Regions from separate parts of the Rhizobium sp. L9 genome, predicted to be linked through region 3. Evidence: riboswitches for the same ligand, from Rfam matches in the RefSeq annotation. Region 3 holds a riboswitch; each other region holds the start of a gene.

Region 1 (3,815 bases), on a different contig from region 3:
GAGCCAGAACGAGCTTATCCGCCCCGTACTCGCCGAAACTGGTCATGAAGGAGACGAGGCGGTCGTCGAAGTGCAGCACCGTGCCGAGGATCCAGAGGGTTACTCCGAAAACCACAACCGACACGCATTGCCTTCCGGCCCTGCTTCGAAAAAACGCAGGCATTATCGCATTCTCCATCTCCACCCTCTGCCGGACTATCACGAAAATCTGAAATGTTCGTTGAAACCATAAGGCGAATTGTTGGAGGTGGCAGCCCGTCCGTTGCGGTGCTGTCCGGACCTCGGCTGCGCTACGGCGTTTCGCTGGTGCTGCTTGGAAGATTAGAGGATGTCCGGATTCAAGACGAGGGGAGCCCCACGAAAGAACGAGGGCGAGCGTGCTGTCGCATCGCTCGCCCTGTCTCGCTCTTCAGGCGGTGACGATCAGCAGCGGAACGCTGACGACCAGACCGACCATAACTAAGGTGAGCGTCACGACCCTCATCAAGCGCAGGCGCCGCGTACGCTCCCCACTCCAATCATATGCCATAGCTTCCGTCTCCTTGGGACAAGGAAGTAGTCCCGGTCAGACCCGGTTCAATAGAGATGACGCGATTTGCTTGCGTAAGGCTGGATAGTATGAGGGATGTCTAATTCTCTAGAGGCGCAGCGACCAGCGCTGTCCATTGCTGGTCATCCGAACGACCACCAGCGGCTCGACATCGACGAGCCAGAACGAGGGGAGGGGAGCCTGAAGCACATGCGCAATCGCTGTTCTTATAATCGATGCGTGGGTGACGGCTATCACATGACCGCCGAGCGTGGATTGTTCATCCATCCAGCCGGCGACGCGCGTCCGCAGACCGAGAAAACTGTCGCCGCCATGTGGGGCGGCTTCCGGATCGCTCATCCAAGCCATGAGGTTCTCCGGCTCTTCGGTGCCGATTGCCGCAATCGGCCTGCCGGCCCAGCGGCCATTGTCGCAGTCGGCAAGCCGCTGTTCTATTTGAGCGTCGAGACCGAGGGCTGTAGCGGTCTGGCGGGCACGCAAAGCCGGGCTCGTGACGATCCGGTCGGCGCGAGGCAGGGCGGTCATCCGGCCGGCTTCTTCAGCGGCCTTGTCTTCCAGCGGCTCATCCAGCGGGAACAGGGCCTTGCGGCTCGCCGCCGTGGCGCCGTGACAGATCCAGGTGAGGCGGGTATTCACGGTTGTTCCGATCTTCGCAATATGGTGGGGACGACCCTTCGCCGGCGTCTCGAAGTTTCGTTGACAGTCTCTTCGGCGTCCAGATATAACCGTGCTGTTGCGGGTTTGGAAGCCGGTGGAAATCCGGCGCGGTCGCGCCACTGTGACCAGCGTTTCGAAGTTCTTTACGCTGGAAGTCAGACCCTGCCGCACAACACTCTTTCGACTGAACGCGTCATTCCGGAGGGATACATGTCTGACACCACTTTCGCGCCCGTTGCGGCACCGGCGCCAATCCCTGTAGGGGAAATCCTGCCCTGGGCGGTTTTCGGCGGCCTGCTGATGCTCATCGTTCTTTATTTCGTCGGCACCGAGGAAGGCGCGATGGCGCTGTTCAACGGCATGTATGTGCACGAATTCGTGCATGACGGCCGCCATCTGCTCGGCTTTCCCTGCCACTAAAGCGCATCGCGATCTTTCAGATTCGCTTTTCGCGCTTTAGGTCTTTGTTTACGCATGTCGTTATCGCAAAACCGCTGCACACTTTTGCGCGACATGCTTAGGGGGAATATTGACATGGTTGGAAAGCTTCTGCTTCGCGGCATGCTCGCGGGCCTGATTGCTGGTATCCTCGTTTTCGCTTTCGCCCATATCTTCGGCGAGCCGCTGGTCGATGCGGCAATCGCCTTCGAGGAGGCGAGCGCCCAGGCGGCGGGCGAAGCTGCCGAACCTGAAATCGTCAGCCGGGCCACGCAGGCTGGTCTCGGCCTTTTCACCGGCGTCATGGCCTACAGTATCGCCGTCGGCGGGCTCTTTTCGCTCGCCTTCGCCTTCGTACATGGCCGCTTCAGCAGCCTCTCGGCGCGCGGCACCTCGGCCGTTATCGCCATTGCCGCCTTCGTGGCAGTGGTGTTTGTTCCCGGAATCAAATATCCGGCCAACCCCCCGGCGGTCGGCAATCCCGAAACGATCGGCGTCAGGACCGAGCTGTTCTTCCTGATGATTGTCGTTTCGCTCGCCTCGCTGGTTGCCGCGGTCGCGCTGTCGCGCCGCCTTGGCGAGCGCTTCGGTCTCTGGAACGGCGCGATCATCGCCGGCATCGCCTATCTCGTCTTCATCGGCTTCGTGCTTTATCTGTTGCCGCCGATCAACGAGGTGCCCGAGAATTTCTCGGCGATGGTACTCTGGCGGTTCCGCACCACCTCGCTCGGCATGCATGCGATCCTTTGGGCAACGCTCGGTCTGGTTTTCGGAGCGCTGGCAGAAAGGGGTCTTGCCGCCAAGAGTGGACTGCGGCCGGCGTTCCGGTGATGCAGCATATTGGCAGGTTTGCTTTTCTCGGTCTCATCGCGAGCCTGTTGCCAATGTTTATCGGAAATGCTTTCGGCCATGGGAGCAGCTCTGGCGGCTCCGATACCGGGCTCGATATTCCGGCAATTTCCCACGGCGAGATGGCGATCATTTCGGAGTATCGCAGCAGCATCAGCATGCTGGCGTCACGGGCGGCCGATACGAACGAATCGTTCCGGCGTGTCCTGAACTACGCCGAAATCCAGTATTCCTATTGCCTCTGGGGTCGGATGCCCGGCAGCGTGACGGACGAGGAGAGCCCGTTCAACCAATGCGCCCATGCCTATCTCGCGGCGACGAAAGCCGTGCTGCTGGCGATGCGTGAGATGCCGCGGGAGGCAACCGCGGCGGGCGAAATCATATCGGCCATCGACGCCGAGATGGCGGGTCGCGGGCTTGCCTTCATTACCTGCCAGTTCAGCGGCGAGGCATTCAATACCGCCAATATCATCAAGCCGAGTTGGAGCAAGGTGCCGCTTCATCCTGCCAGCATGGCGTCCCTGACGGGGTTGGCCGCCATGTTGGGGCTTGCCATCCTGACGCTTCGCCGCTTCCTGCGGCCGAAGGCTCAGTCGTCGGAATAGCGCTGCTCGCGCCACGGATCGCCATACATATGGTAGCCGTTCTTTTCCCAGAAGCCTGCCTCGTCGGCGGCGAGCAACTCGATGCGGCGCAGCCATTTGGCGCTTTTCCAGAAATAAAGATGCGGCGCGACGAGGCGCATTGGGCCGCCGTGCTCCGGTGTCAGCGGCAGGCCGTCCCAGGAGGTCGCCAGGATCGCATCCTCGGCGGCGAAATCGGCGAGCGGCAGATTGGTGGTGTAGCCGTCATAGCTCGTCAGCATCACGTAGGCTGCTTCCGGTTTCGGCATGGCGCGATCGAGCAGATCCCGCGTCGAAACGCCTTTCCAGTTGTTGTCATAACGCGACCAAGTGGTGACGCAGTGAATGTCGCTCACCCCAGTGCTCTGCTCCATCGCCTGGAAATCGGCCCAGGTGAGGGTGAGAGGCGTTTCGACCAAACCACGCACTTCAAGCCGCCAGCTCTCGGTTGAAATGACCGGCTGCTGGCCGAGATCGAGCACCGGCCAATTCTTGACGAGGTGCTGGCCGGGCGGCAGGCGCTCGGTCTCGGGCCTGCTGATGCGCCCGGTCAGGAACTTGCCCTCTGACGCCCAGCGGCGCTTGGAGTTGGTGAGTTTGCTGTCGGCGGGCGTCTGGTCGTCGCTCATGAATGGGTTTCCTTGCGGTGCAGCAATAGGACATCCGTCCCTGCCGAGTGTCAAGTTCCGGTGAGCCCT
Region 2 (3,815 bases), on a different contig from region 3:
TTCACGTCGGCGCGCATCAGCTTGTTCACGGTGAGATTGCGGATCCAGCCGACGTCGTGGGCGCTGCGGATGCTCTCGCCGCGCAGATGGAAACGCCATGTGGCGAAGGAGTAGCCGAAGGTCGAGCGCACGACGAGCGAGGAGGTGATGACGGCCGCAAGAACAAGTGCCGTGATCGGGAAATCGCCGGTGATTTCGAGCGCCAGAAAGGTCATCGTCAGCGGCCCGCCAATGACGGCGACCGCCAGGGAACTCATCCCGACCACAGCATAAATGACCGGCGTTAATGTCGCATCAGCAAAATAGGGGCCGCAATAAGCAAAGAGCTTGCCCAGCAGGGCGCCCATGAACAGCGAGGCGAAGAACAGACCACCCCTGAAGCCAGAACCGATCGAGATTGCCGAAGCCAGCGATTTCAGGAGAAAGAGACCGATCAGCGCCGGGATCGCCACGTCGCGGGACAAGTTGAGATGCAGCGCCCCGTGGCCGGCCGAAAGCACCTGCGGCGAGATCATCGCGAGAAGCCCGACGATGATGCCGCCGAGCGCCGGCCGAAAGGGCGGAGCGATCGAGCTTTTGCGCGCCACCTCCTCGATGAAGGCCACGCCCTGCATGAGGAGAATGCCAACGCCGGCGCAGAAGACGCCGAGCAGCAGCGCCGGGATATAATCGGCCGGCACGACCGAGCCGAAGCTGCCGATATCGATGGTGAAATCGCCCTCGGCAAGCAACCTTGCGATGAGGGTCGAAACGAGGGCGGAGACCACTACCGGGGTTAGCGATACGATGGTGTAGGTGCCGATGATCAGCTCGAAGGCGTAGAAGGCGCCCGTCAGCGGCGCGTTGAAGGCGGCGGCAATGGCGCCGGCCGCGCCGCAACCGACGAGGATGCGCAGGTCCGAGCGGCGCAGCTGCAGCTTCAGGCCGAATTTGGAGGCAATGCCGGCGGCGAGCTGGGTATAGCCGGCCTCCAGGCCGACGGAGGCGCCGAAGCCGTTGGAGATCAGGTTCTGTACGGCAACGATGATGCTATCGGTCAGGGAGAGGCGGCCGCCATGCAGAGCATTCGCCTCGATCGGGTCGACCATGGGTTTCTTGCGCCGTTTGGCGAGCACCAGGAACAGCAGGCCGAGCAGGGCGCCGCCGATGACGGGGGCGGTGAGCAGCAGCATCTTGTCATGGATTACCGACGCGCTCAGCCTTTCGCTGTCGGCGATGCCGAAAACAAGCTGGTGCAGCTGGTTGGAGACATAGCTCATGCCGGTCACGGCAAGCCCCGAGGCGATGCCGACGATGGCACCGGCCAGCGAGAGGCCGACTTCGCTGCGGCGCGTCAGGGCGCGCAGTCGCCCCGGATCGAAGAAAACACGCAGCGCGCGCAGGCGGCGCCGATCCAATTTCATAAGCATGGCTAGACAACTAGGCGAGGAGAGGCCGGGTCAAGGGCGGAGGTGCAGTCGCCTTGCAACGCAATTGCGGCGAAAGGCCGACGGACACGTCGAATATTCATGACGTAAGCCGCTGATAAAAGACGATATTTCCGGTAGGGTCAGTGGTCTTGGCCGGCCTTTCGCGCAGTCCAGCGGGAAGGTGGTGGCGAAGGTCGGTTGACTTCACCCGCCAGCTTGCCTAACCATCTGAGGAATAACGGATGGTTCCGGATCGGCATTTCGCCTTCCGGATGAAAAGGGAATGTGACGGGGCGGACCCACATCGGGCGCCTTCATCGCAGCCGACCCCGCGACTGTAGAGCGGTCAGGGTCTTCCATCCGGCATCGAACCTTCCGGCCTAACCGCAATCGTGCAGGCGGGCGGGATGGGCGACATGCCGGAAAAGCCACTGGAAATGCATGGTGATCAACCGGGGTCGGACGCCTCTATCTCTACGAATCGTCCACCTTTTCACCGAGGCAGCCGGGAAGGCGAGGCAGATCCGCTGGCACGATCAGGGGCGACCGGGCTTCCGGTTCGCCCCCGATCGCCGCCGATAACCGCGAGCCAGGAGACCTGCCTTCCGTGCCGGGCGAACAGCCCAAACCTGGGCAAGAGACCCGCTGCCAGCACGGAGGTTGTTTTGGCTGAAAGAACGAATTCAACGCCGCCTCTGGTGGTGCGTATGAGAGGTGCCGGTTCGTCGCCTTCAGGTTATGTCTGCGTATTACGCGCCTTCCTTTCCTCCCTCATTCCTGTGCTTGTCACAGGAACCCGGCCACGGCGCGTCCGCGCCGTGATTAATTATGCTTTCTCAAGCAAAGTTTTGGCTACCGTGGCTCATAGAGTTAAAACTAGAACAAGCTGCAGCGGCACGCCTCCTCAGAGGAATATTCGGGCATGACCACCACGCTCATCCTCGGCGGGGCACGCTCCGGCAAATCCCGTTTCGCCGAAAATCTCGTTAGGGCAAGCGGCCTCGAGCGCCACTATCTCGCCACCGGCCGTGCCTGGGACGAGGAGATGCAGACGCGTATTGCCCAGCACAGGACCGATCGCGGCCCTTCCTGGATGACGCATGAGGAGCCGCTCGATCTTTTCGGCGTGCTTGCCGCCATCGATGGCGAGGGACGCATTGTGCTTGTCGATTGCCTGACGCTCTGGGTGACCAACCTGATGATGGCGGAGCGCGAGATGGCTGTGGAATTTGCCGCGCTCGCCGATTTCCTCCCCGGCGCCAAGGCGCAACTCGTCTTCGTTTCCAACGAGGTTGGTCTCGGGATCGTGCCTGACAATCGCATGGCGCGCGATTTTCGCGATCATGCCGGACGGCTGCACCAAATAATCGCGGCGAAGGCCGACGAGGTCTATTTCATCGCGGCCGGTCTGCCGCTGAAAATGAAGGGTTGAAGTTCCATGAACCAGCAGAAAATCCCCGCAACCGTCATCACCGGCTTCCTCGGCGCCGGCAAGACGACGATGATCCGCAACCTGCTCACCAATGCCGGCGGCAAAAAGATTGCGCTTATCATCAACGAGTTCGGCGATCTCGGTGTCGATGGCGAGGTCCTGAAGGGCTGCGGCGCGGAGAATTGCAGCGAGGACGACATTATCGAGCTCACCAATGGCTGCATCTGCTGCACCGTCGCCGACGATTTCATTCCAACGATGACGAAGCTCCTGGAGCGCGAACAGCGGCCCGACCATATCGTCATCGAAACCTCCGGCCTCGCCCTGCCGCAGCCGCTGGTCGCCGCCTTCAAGTGGCCCGATATTCGCACCCAGGTGACCGTCGACGGCGTCATTACGGTCGTCGACAGTGCGGCCGTTGCCGCCGGCCGTTTCGCCGACGACCATGATGCAGTCGAGGCGGCGCGCAGCGAGGACGACTCGCTCGATCATGAGAGCCCGATCGAGGAGCTGTTCGAAGACCAGCTCACATGCGCCGATCTCATCGTGCTCAACAAGACCGACCTGATCGATGGCGATGGCCTTGACCGCGTGAAGAGCGAAGTCGCCTCCCGCATTGCCCGCAAGCCGGTCATGATCGAAGCCAGGAATGGCGAGGTGCCGGCAGGCGTGCTGCTCGGCCTCGGCATCGGCACGGAAGACGATATCGCCAACCGCAAGTCCCATCACGAGCTGGAGCACGAGGAGGGGGCGCCACACGACCACGACGAATTCGAAAGCTTCGTTGTCGAACTCGGCGCTGTTTCCGATCCGACGGGCTTTGTCGAGAAGCTGAAGGGCATCATCGCCGAGCATGATGTGCTGCGCCTCAAAGGCTTCATCGACGTCTTGGGCAAGCCCATGCGCCTGCAACTGCAGGCCGTCGGCAGCCGCATCGACCAGTATTTCGACCGCGCCTGGGCAGCGGGCGAGGC
Region 3 (3,815 bases):
CCGATCAGCACCATCTGCGTGCGCAGCTGCGACGGTGGCTTCTTCCCGATCAGCTCAAATACCACCTCGGTGGATTTCGGCCGCGATGCCCAGACCTGCGCCAAGATGTGCCCCGGCATTGAAACCGAGCTCTTCTATCGCGACGTGACCAGCACCGACTCCTCGAACATGATCTCGGTCGCAACGGGCGCGCCCTATAGCGCCATGAAGAACGCTTTTGTCTACAAGAACCGCGCGCCTGGCGAGAAAAATTCCTGCGCCTGCAATCTCACCGCCTATTACGAGGAGATGCGCGGCAAGCAGGCCCTGAGCGAACCGCCGCAGCAGGGCTCGATCACGACGGTCCGCACTAAACCGCCGACGAAAGATACTGCGGCAGCATCAGCCCCGCCGCAGCCATCCGTTGCCGAACGTCCCTACGACCCCACGCAGAACAAGGTTCGTCAGGTCGGCCCGCAATTCCTTGCCGGCGACCAGGGCTCGATCGACCTTGCCAATCCGGCGACGCCGGGTCCGCAACCACAGCAGCAGTAATTGCTACGGGTCGTTGCGTCCCCATCCGTCGTGGAAAACGAGTTCCTCGAGCGGCAGCCGCTGCCGCCAACCTTTGACCGAAAGTTCCGGTTCGTCATAAAGACGGTCGACAAAGCCGGCGCAGAGCCAGGCGACCACCTCGATATGCTCCGGTATGCCGAGAATTGTTTTCAGGTCGCCTTCATGAAAGATGCTGACCCAGCCGATGCCGACCCCTTCGGCGCGGGCCGCGAGCCAGAGATTCTGAATGGCGCAAACGGTCGAATAGGAATCCATCCTCGGATTGTGCGTCCGTCCCAGCACCACGCTGCCGCCGCGGGTGGGATCGCAGGTTACGCATATGCCGAGCGGCGCCTCCACGATGCCTTCGAGCTTGAGGGATCGATAGGCCTGCCGCCGCTCGCCTTCGAACATCGAAGCTGCCTCTTCGTTGGCCACGGCAAAGGCGTTGCGCACGCGGGTGCGGACGGTTGCACTTTTCACGAGAATGAAATTCCATGGCTGCATGAAGCCGACCGACGGCGCATGATGGGCGGCGGTCAGGAGCCGCGCCACGACATCGTCGGGCAAGGGATCGGGCAGGAACTGGCTGCGCACGTCACGCCGCGTCATGATTGCGTGATAGACGGCTTCACGTTCGGCCATGGAAAAACCGGATGCCGCCGAAAGGGCATCCGCATAAGAGGGTCGCATCGTCAAATCCCCAACAACGCAACCGCCCGCCGTCCGCGCGGGTTGGGTCTATCTCGCCAGGCCGGTCTTCTGACTCGGCTTCATCCATCTGCCGCAGCCTTCCCGGCAAAGCCAGTGGCGTGATGAAGCGGCAGACGTCGGCCTTACAGCGTTGGGCACGTTCCGGCCTTGCACCGGATTCCCGATTCTCCCGCCTCGAGGGCGGGCACCTGACGGCGCATCTATTTCAGGAAATCGGAACGGAGGCAAGCGTCGGCACGTCAGCCTTAAAGAGGCGAACCCGTGATTTCGCCTCGCAAATTTTGCGTGACAATGAGCGGCCGCGACGCTACATACGCGGAATGTCGACGACTTCAGCCTACGCCTCCTCGCGATTTTATTCGTACCGCTGCTTCCAGCGGATGCGGGTCTGTGCGTAACTGAATTCAACGCGACGACAACCCGAACAGCCGCTAGTCTACCTGGCGGCTTTTCTGTTCCGCACGGTATGACCAAACAGGAGCCATGCCGTGCCCGACACCATCGATGATCTGCGTATTCTCGAGATCACCCCGCTGACCAGACCCGCCGATGTCATCGCGGAAATCCCCCGAACCGCCGCCGTCAGCGAGACGGTGACCAGCAACCGCCACGCGGTCCATAAGATTCTCGAGGGTGAAGACGACCGCCTGATCGTCGTCATCGGCCCCTGCTCCATCCACGATCCGGTTGCTGCACGCGAGTATGCCGCGCGGCTGGCCGAGCAGCGACAGCGCTTCTCCAGTGATCTGGAAATCGTCATGCGCGTCTATTTCGAAAAGCCGCGCACCACAGTCGGCTGGAAGGGCTTGATGAACGACCCGCATCTCGACGGCAGCTACCGTATCGAGGAAGGGCTGAGAATTGCCAGAAGGCTGCTGCTCGACATCAACGCGATGGGCCTTCCCGCCGGGGTCGAATTCCTCGAGACGATCACACCGCAATACATTGCCGACCTCGTCAGCTGGGGTGCGATCGGCGCCCGCACGACCGAGAGCCAGATCCATCGCCAGCTCGCCTCCGGCCTCTCCTGCCCGATCGGCTTCAAGAACGGCACCGACGGCGGGGCTCGCGTCGCGATCGACGCGATCCTGGCCGCTTCACAACCGCATCACTTCCCGGCCGTCACCAAGGACGGACAGGCGGCAATCGCCTCGACAAAGGGCAATGAGGACTGCCACATCATTCTGCGCGGCGGCAAGCGGCCGAATTATGAGGCGGCCGATGTCGGAGCCGTCACAGCGGAATGCCTGAAACTCGGGGTCACCCCGCGCATCCTCATCGACGCCAGCCATGCCAACAGCAGCAAAGATCCGATGAACCAGCCACGGGTTGTCAAGGACGTCGCCGGACAGATCTCCGCGGGCAATCACCACATCAAGGGCATGATGATCGAAAGCAACCTCGTTGCCGGCCGCCAGGATCTCGTTCCCGGCAAGCCGCTCGTCTACGGCCAGTCCATCACCGATGGCTGCATTGACTGGGATATGTCGGTGAGTGTGCTGGAAGATCTGGCGGACGCCGCTCGCAGGCGGCGCCGAGCGGCAGCGGCTTAAGCCGCCGGAAAATACCTGACATAGGCAAACTCGTCACCATCAGGTGACCAGCAGGGCACGTTGATCGTGCCCTGCCCGCCGAAAAGCTCGAACAGCGTCTTCAGGTTGCCGCCGTCCATATCCATCAGCCGCAACCGCACGTCGAGATCGCGCGGATGGTCAAAGACCGAAGGATCGTAGGACAGGATCAGCACCTTGTCGTTTTTGGGCGATGGATGGGGAAACCAGTTCCCGTGATTGTCCGACGTCACCTGTTCGAGGCCTGTGCCATCCGGATGGATGCGCCAGATCTGCATCAGCCCGGTGCGGCTGGAATTGAAATAGACCCATTGGCCGTCGGCGGAATAATCCGGCCCGTCGTTGCGGCCTTCGCCATACGTCAGCCGCGTCTCGACGCCGCCGTCGACTGAGATCGTATAAATATCGAAAAGATCGTCGCGAATGCCGCAATAGGCGAGCTGGCGGCCATCCGGTGACCAGCCATGCCAATAGGACGGCTGGTTTTGCGTGATGAGCCGCGGCGTGCCGCCTTCGACCGGCAGGATGTAGATCGTCGACTTGCCGAACTCCGTCTTGTCCGAGATGACGATCTCAGTGCCATCAGGCGAAATGCCGTGATCATTGTTGCAATTGACGGCAAAGCCCGTATCGACCTTCACCACCTCGCCGCCATCGAGCGGCAGCCGGAAGAGCAGCCCGTTGCCGTTCAGCAGGAGATAGGAGCCATCGGGCGAGAAATTCGGCGCTTCCACCAGCCTGTCCGTCTGCCAGACCTCGCGAGCCCTGCCCGTCCTGACATTGTAGATCTCGACCGAGCTGCGCATGTTGCCTCCCTGATGTGTCGATTGCGTCAGCGATCGAGCTGCGTCAGCGATCTCGATTGCGTCAGCGATCCCGATCGCGTCAGCAATCCCGATTGCGCTAGCGATCCCGATTGCGCTAGCGATCCCGATTGCGCTAGCGATCCCGGAACCGGTTGGTGATCGGATAGCGCCGGTCGCGCCCGAAATTCTT
Region 4 (3,815 bases), on a different contig from region 3:
AATAGTCACCTGAAGCGTATTTCGAATTCTCGAACCCCTTGAAGCTCACACCACGCTCGACCGCCAGACGATTGGAGGCACGCAGCGCGTGATAGGTCACCGCATAGAAATAGATATTGGTGAAATCGACGCCTTCCTCAGAGCCATAGAAGATGCGTTCGCGGGCGAGGTATCCGTGCAGGTTCATCTGCCCGAGGCCGATCGCATGGCTCTCGTCATTGCCTTTCTCGATTGAAGGAACCGAGGAGATATTGCTCATATCGGACACCGCTGTCAGCGCCCGGATCGAGGTCTCGATCGTCTTGCCGAAGTCGGTCGAATCCATCGCCGCAGCAATGTTCAGGGAGCCGAGATTGCAGGAAATATCCCTGCCGAGATGCTTGTAGGAAAGGTCGTCATGATAGTCGCTCGCCTCGCTCACCTGCAGGATCTCCGAGCAGAGGTTGCTCATGGAGATGCGCCCGGCAATCGGGTTCGAGCGGTTCACCGTGTCCTCGAACATGATGTAAGGGTAGCCGCTTTCGAACTGGATTTCGGCGATGACCTGGAAGAATTCGCGCGCCTTGATCTTCTTCTTCGAGATGCGGGCGTCCGCCACCATTTCCCGGTACTTCTCCGTCACCGAAATCTCGGTGAAAGGCACGCCGTAGACCCGTTCCACGTCGTAGGGCGAGAACAGGTACATGTCCTCATTGTTCTTGGCGAGTTCGAAGGTGATGTCGGGCACGACAACGCCGAGCGACAGCGTCTTGATGCGGATTTTCTCATCGGCGTTTTCACGCTTGGTGTCGAGAAAGCGCATGATATCGGGATGATGGGCGTTCAGATAAACCGCACCCGCCCCCTGCCGCGCACCGAGCTGATTGGCATAGGAGAAGCTGTCTTCCAGGAGCTTCATGACGGGGATGATGCCGGAGGACTGGTTTTCGATCTGCTTGATCGGCGCGCCCGCCTCGCGGATATTGGACAGCGACAGGGCCACGCCGCCGCCGCGTTTCGACAACTGCAGCGCCGAATTGATCGACCGGCCGATCGATTCCATGTTGTCCTCGACGCGCAGCAGGAAACAGGAAACGAGTTCGCCGCGCTGCTTCTTGCCTGCATTGAGGAAGGTGGGCGTTGCCGGCTGGAAGCGGCCGGAAATGATCTCGTCGACTATGTCGCGAGCAAGGGCCTCATCGCCGCGCGCCAAAGCCAGCGCCACCATGCAGATGCGGTCTTCGTAGCGCTCGAGATAGCGCTTTTCGTCGAAGGTCTTCAGCGTATAGCTGGTGTAATATTTGAAAGCCCCGAGGAAGGTAGGAAACCGGAATTTCTTGGCATAGGCCTGATCGAACAGGTCGCGGACGAAATTGAAGGAATACTGGTCGAGAACCTCCTGCTCGTAATAGCCCTCCGCGACGAGGTAATCGAGCTTTTCCCGAAGATTGTGAAAGAACACGGTGTTCTGGTTCACATGCTGCAGGAAATATTGCTTGGCCGCCACGCGATCCTTGTCGAGCTGGATCTTTCCCTCGTCGTCGTAGAGGTTCAGCATCGCGTTCAGTGCATGATAGTCGAGTGTTTCGGCCGCTTTCAGCGGTTTTGCGCCCGCGTCCCGCGTCAGATTTGTTCCCGTGTCCAAAATCGTCCCATCCCGTCTTTGACGTTGGCGATATCATCGGCAGTTCCCAGGAGCTCGAACCTGTAGAGGTACGGCACCTGGCACTTCTTCGAGATGACATCGCCGGCGAGCCCATAGGTCTCGCCGAAATTGCTGTTGCCCGCAGCAATCACGCCGCGGATGTTGGAGCGGTTTTCCGCCTCGTTGAGGAAGCGGATCACCTGCTTGGGCACGGCCCCTTTACCGCCGTTTCCGCAATAGGTAGGCGAGATCAGCACATAGGGTTCGCGAATGTGGATGGCCTCAGCGCCGAGGGGAATGCGCGCCGCGCGCAATCCCAGCTTCTCGACGAAACGATGGGTGTTCCCGGATCGGCTGGAATAATAGACGATCAGCCCCACTCCTTTTCTCCGGTCAGGAGAGCGCGCTGATCATGTCGGGGCGGAAGCCCGCCCAATGCTGCTCGCCGGCAACGACGACCGGAACCTGCATGTAGCCCATGCCACGCACGCGATCGAGCGCTTCGGCATCCTCGGAAATATCGACGATCTCATAATCCACGCCCAGGCGATCGAGGGCGCGGTAAGTGGCCGTGCATTGGACACAGGCCGGCTTGCTGTAAACGGTAACGCTCATCATGTTCCTCGTGAAGTCAATGAATTCAGGACGCAGGACTGGGATCGGGCGCCATGCGGCGTCCGGGGAAATGCTTGATAGTGATCTGGCAAGGTTGGCGCTTTAAACGCCTGACTTGGTCCCTCGCAGGATGTGCGCGGGCGCCGGCCTTGATGCTCTCGACATGACTTCAAACCCCGAAGTGCTCATGCGGTCGTTCGGGGCAGCGCAACAGCGCGGATCATTCCGCTGCATGCACGCGACCTTCCGGACACCCCGCCCGTGGACGTTTCATTCAAGGCAGGTCTCCTGGCTCACGGGTCGAAGCACCTGCCCAGCCTTCCCGAGGCATCATGCCCCAGTGACCCGAAATCGGACAGTTGCTCTCCGCTCACAGTTGCGGGGGCAGCTCCGGCCTTGCCCCACCCTCATGGCGAGACGCACCGTATTCCCGTCTTAGCCCGCGATCCTCACGAATCGAAGGAACCTTGAACACTAGATATAGTACGCGAATCGAAATTCACGTCAACGGATGGTTTGTGCGTTGCGTTACGGCAGGTTTGAAATCACTGCGTTCCTGTGAAAAACATGGATAATGAAGTCTTAAACAAAACGAACTGTGGAGAAGGCCTGAACGACGAGAGCCGGCCTGTAGCCGGCTCTGCGGTTTTCGATTCCGGATCGGCCCTAATCGGCGCTCCGAAGAGGAAAGGATTTATTCCTCTACGCGGAGCAGCCTGAGCGCGTTGATCGTAACCAGCACGGTGGCTCCGGTATCGGCGAGAATCGCCGTCCAGAGCCCGGTGATCCCGATGATCGTGGTCACCAGGAAGACAGCCTTCAGCCCGAGTGCAATGGTGATATTCTCGAGGATATTGCGCATCGTCCGCTGCGAAAGCGCGATCATTCGCGCCACGTCGCCAACGCGCCCGTGCAGCACGGCGGCATCGGCCGTCTCCAGCGCCACATCGGTGCCGCCGCCCATGGCGATACCGATGTCGGCGGCGGCGAGCGCCGGCGCGTCGTTGATGCCGTCGCCGACCTTGGCGACTATGAAGCCCTTGCGCTTCAATTCGCCGACGACCCGCTGCTTGTCCTCGGGCATCATCTCGCCCCGCCAGTCGATGCCGAGCATGTCTGCGACCGCTGCCGCCGTCCGCTTGTTGTCGCCGGTCAGCATCATCGCCTTGACACCGGCCAATTTGAGCGCCGAGAGCCCGGCCGCGGCGTCCTCGCGCGGCTCGTCGCGCATGGCGATCAGGCCGGACGCAGCGCCATTGACGAGCAGCACCGACACGCTCTTGCCCTCATCATTGAGCCCTGCAATACGCGCCTCCTGTTCCGCGTTAAGTGCCGCCCGCTCGCGGGCGGCTGGCGGCGACAAGAGATCAACTGCCTCGCCGCCGATTTTGCCGGTGACACCCTTGCCCGGCAGCGCTTCCAGCTCGAAGGCGGGTGGCACGGGCACGCCGTCCGCCTTGGCGCGGTGGAGAATCGCCTGTGCCAGCGGATGGCTGGAGCCCTGCTCGAGCACCGCCGCGCGCGACAGGAGCTGCGCCTCACCCAATCCAAAGGAAAGGATGTCGGTCACCCGAGG

The links. Region 3 has a riboswitch for cobalamin ahead of bluB (5,6-dimethylbenzimidazole synthase). Riboswitches for the same ligand answer to the same signal wherever they lie in the genome.
Region 1: another riboswitch for cobalamin. It lies ahead of CO660_RS03400 (CbtB domain-containing protein); the one in region 3 lies ahead of bluB (5,6-dimethylbenzimidazole synthase).
Region 2: another riboswitch for cobalamin. It lies ahead of cobU (bifunctional adenosylcobinamide kinase/adenosylcobinamide-phosphate guanylyltransferase); the one in region 3 lies ahead of bluB (5,6-dimethylbenzimidazole synthase).
Region 4: another riboswitch for cobalamin. It lies ahead of nrdH (glutaredoxin-like protein NrdH); the one in region 3 lies ahead of bluB (5,6-dimethylbenzimidazole synthase).

What each region holds. Positions count from the first base shown of each region.
Region 1 is NZ_NWSZ01000003.1:317,909-321,723, forward strand. It holds gene CO660_RS03390 (bifunctional diguanylate cyclase/phosphodiesterase) at 1-163, opposite strand, end outside; gene CO660_RS03395 (histidine phosphatase family protein) at 638-1,186, opposite strand; cobalamin riboswitch at 1,243-1,392, shown strand; gene CO660_RS03400 (CbtB domain-containing protein) at 1,418-1,627, shown strand; gene CO660_RS03410 (CbtA family protein) at 1,742-2,476, shown strand; gene CO660_RS03415 (hypothetical protein) at 2,530-3,099, shown strand; gene CO660_RS03420 (sulfite oxidase-like oxidoreductase) at 3,084-3,746, opposite strand.
Region 2 is NZ_NWSZ01000018.1:54,652-58,466, reverse strand. It holds gene CO660_RS18690 (chloride channel protein) at 1-1,409, opposite strand, end outside; cobalamin riboswitch at 1,636-2,030, shown strand; gene cobU (bifunctional adenosylcobinamide kinase/adenosylcobinamide-phosphate guanylyltransferase) at 2,332-2,841, shown strand; gene cobW (cobalamin biosynthesis protein CobW) at 2,848-3,815, shown strand, end outside.
Region 3 is NZ_NWSZ01000012.1:12,366-16,180, reverse strand. It holds gene CO660_RS13855 (DUF2865 domain-containing protein) at 1-534, shown strand, start outside; gene bluB (5,6-dimethylbenzimidazole synthase) at 538-1,227, opposite strand; cobalamin riboswitch at 1,269-1,455, opposite strand; gene CO660_RS13845 (3-deoxy-7-phosphoheptulonate synthase) at 1,737-2,801, shown strand; gene CO660_RS13840 (TolB family protein) at 2,798-3,625, opposite strand; gene CO660_RS13835 (NAD+ synthase) at 3,759-3,815, opposite strand, start outside.
Region 4 is NZ_NWSZ01000048.1:18,448-22,262, reverse strand. It holds gene nrdE (class 1b ribonucleoside-diphosphate reductase subunit alpha) at 1-1,624, opposite strand, end outside; gene nrdI (class Ib ribonucleoside-diphosphate reductase assembly flavoprotein NrdI) at 1,603-2,004, opposite strand; gene nrdH (glutaredoxin-like protein NrdH) at 2,018-2,239, opposite strand; cobalamin riboswitch at 2,500-2,724, opposite strand; gene CO660_RS31030 (heavy metal translocating P-type ATPase) at 2,934-3,815, opposite strand, start outside.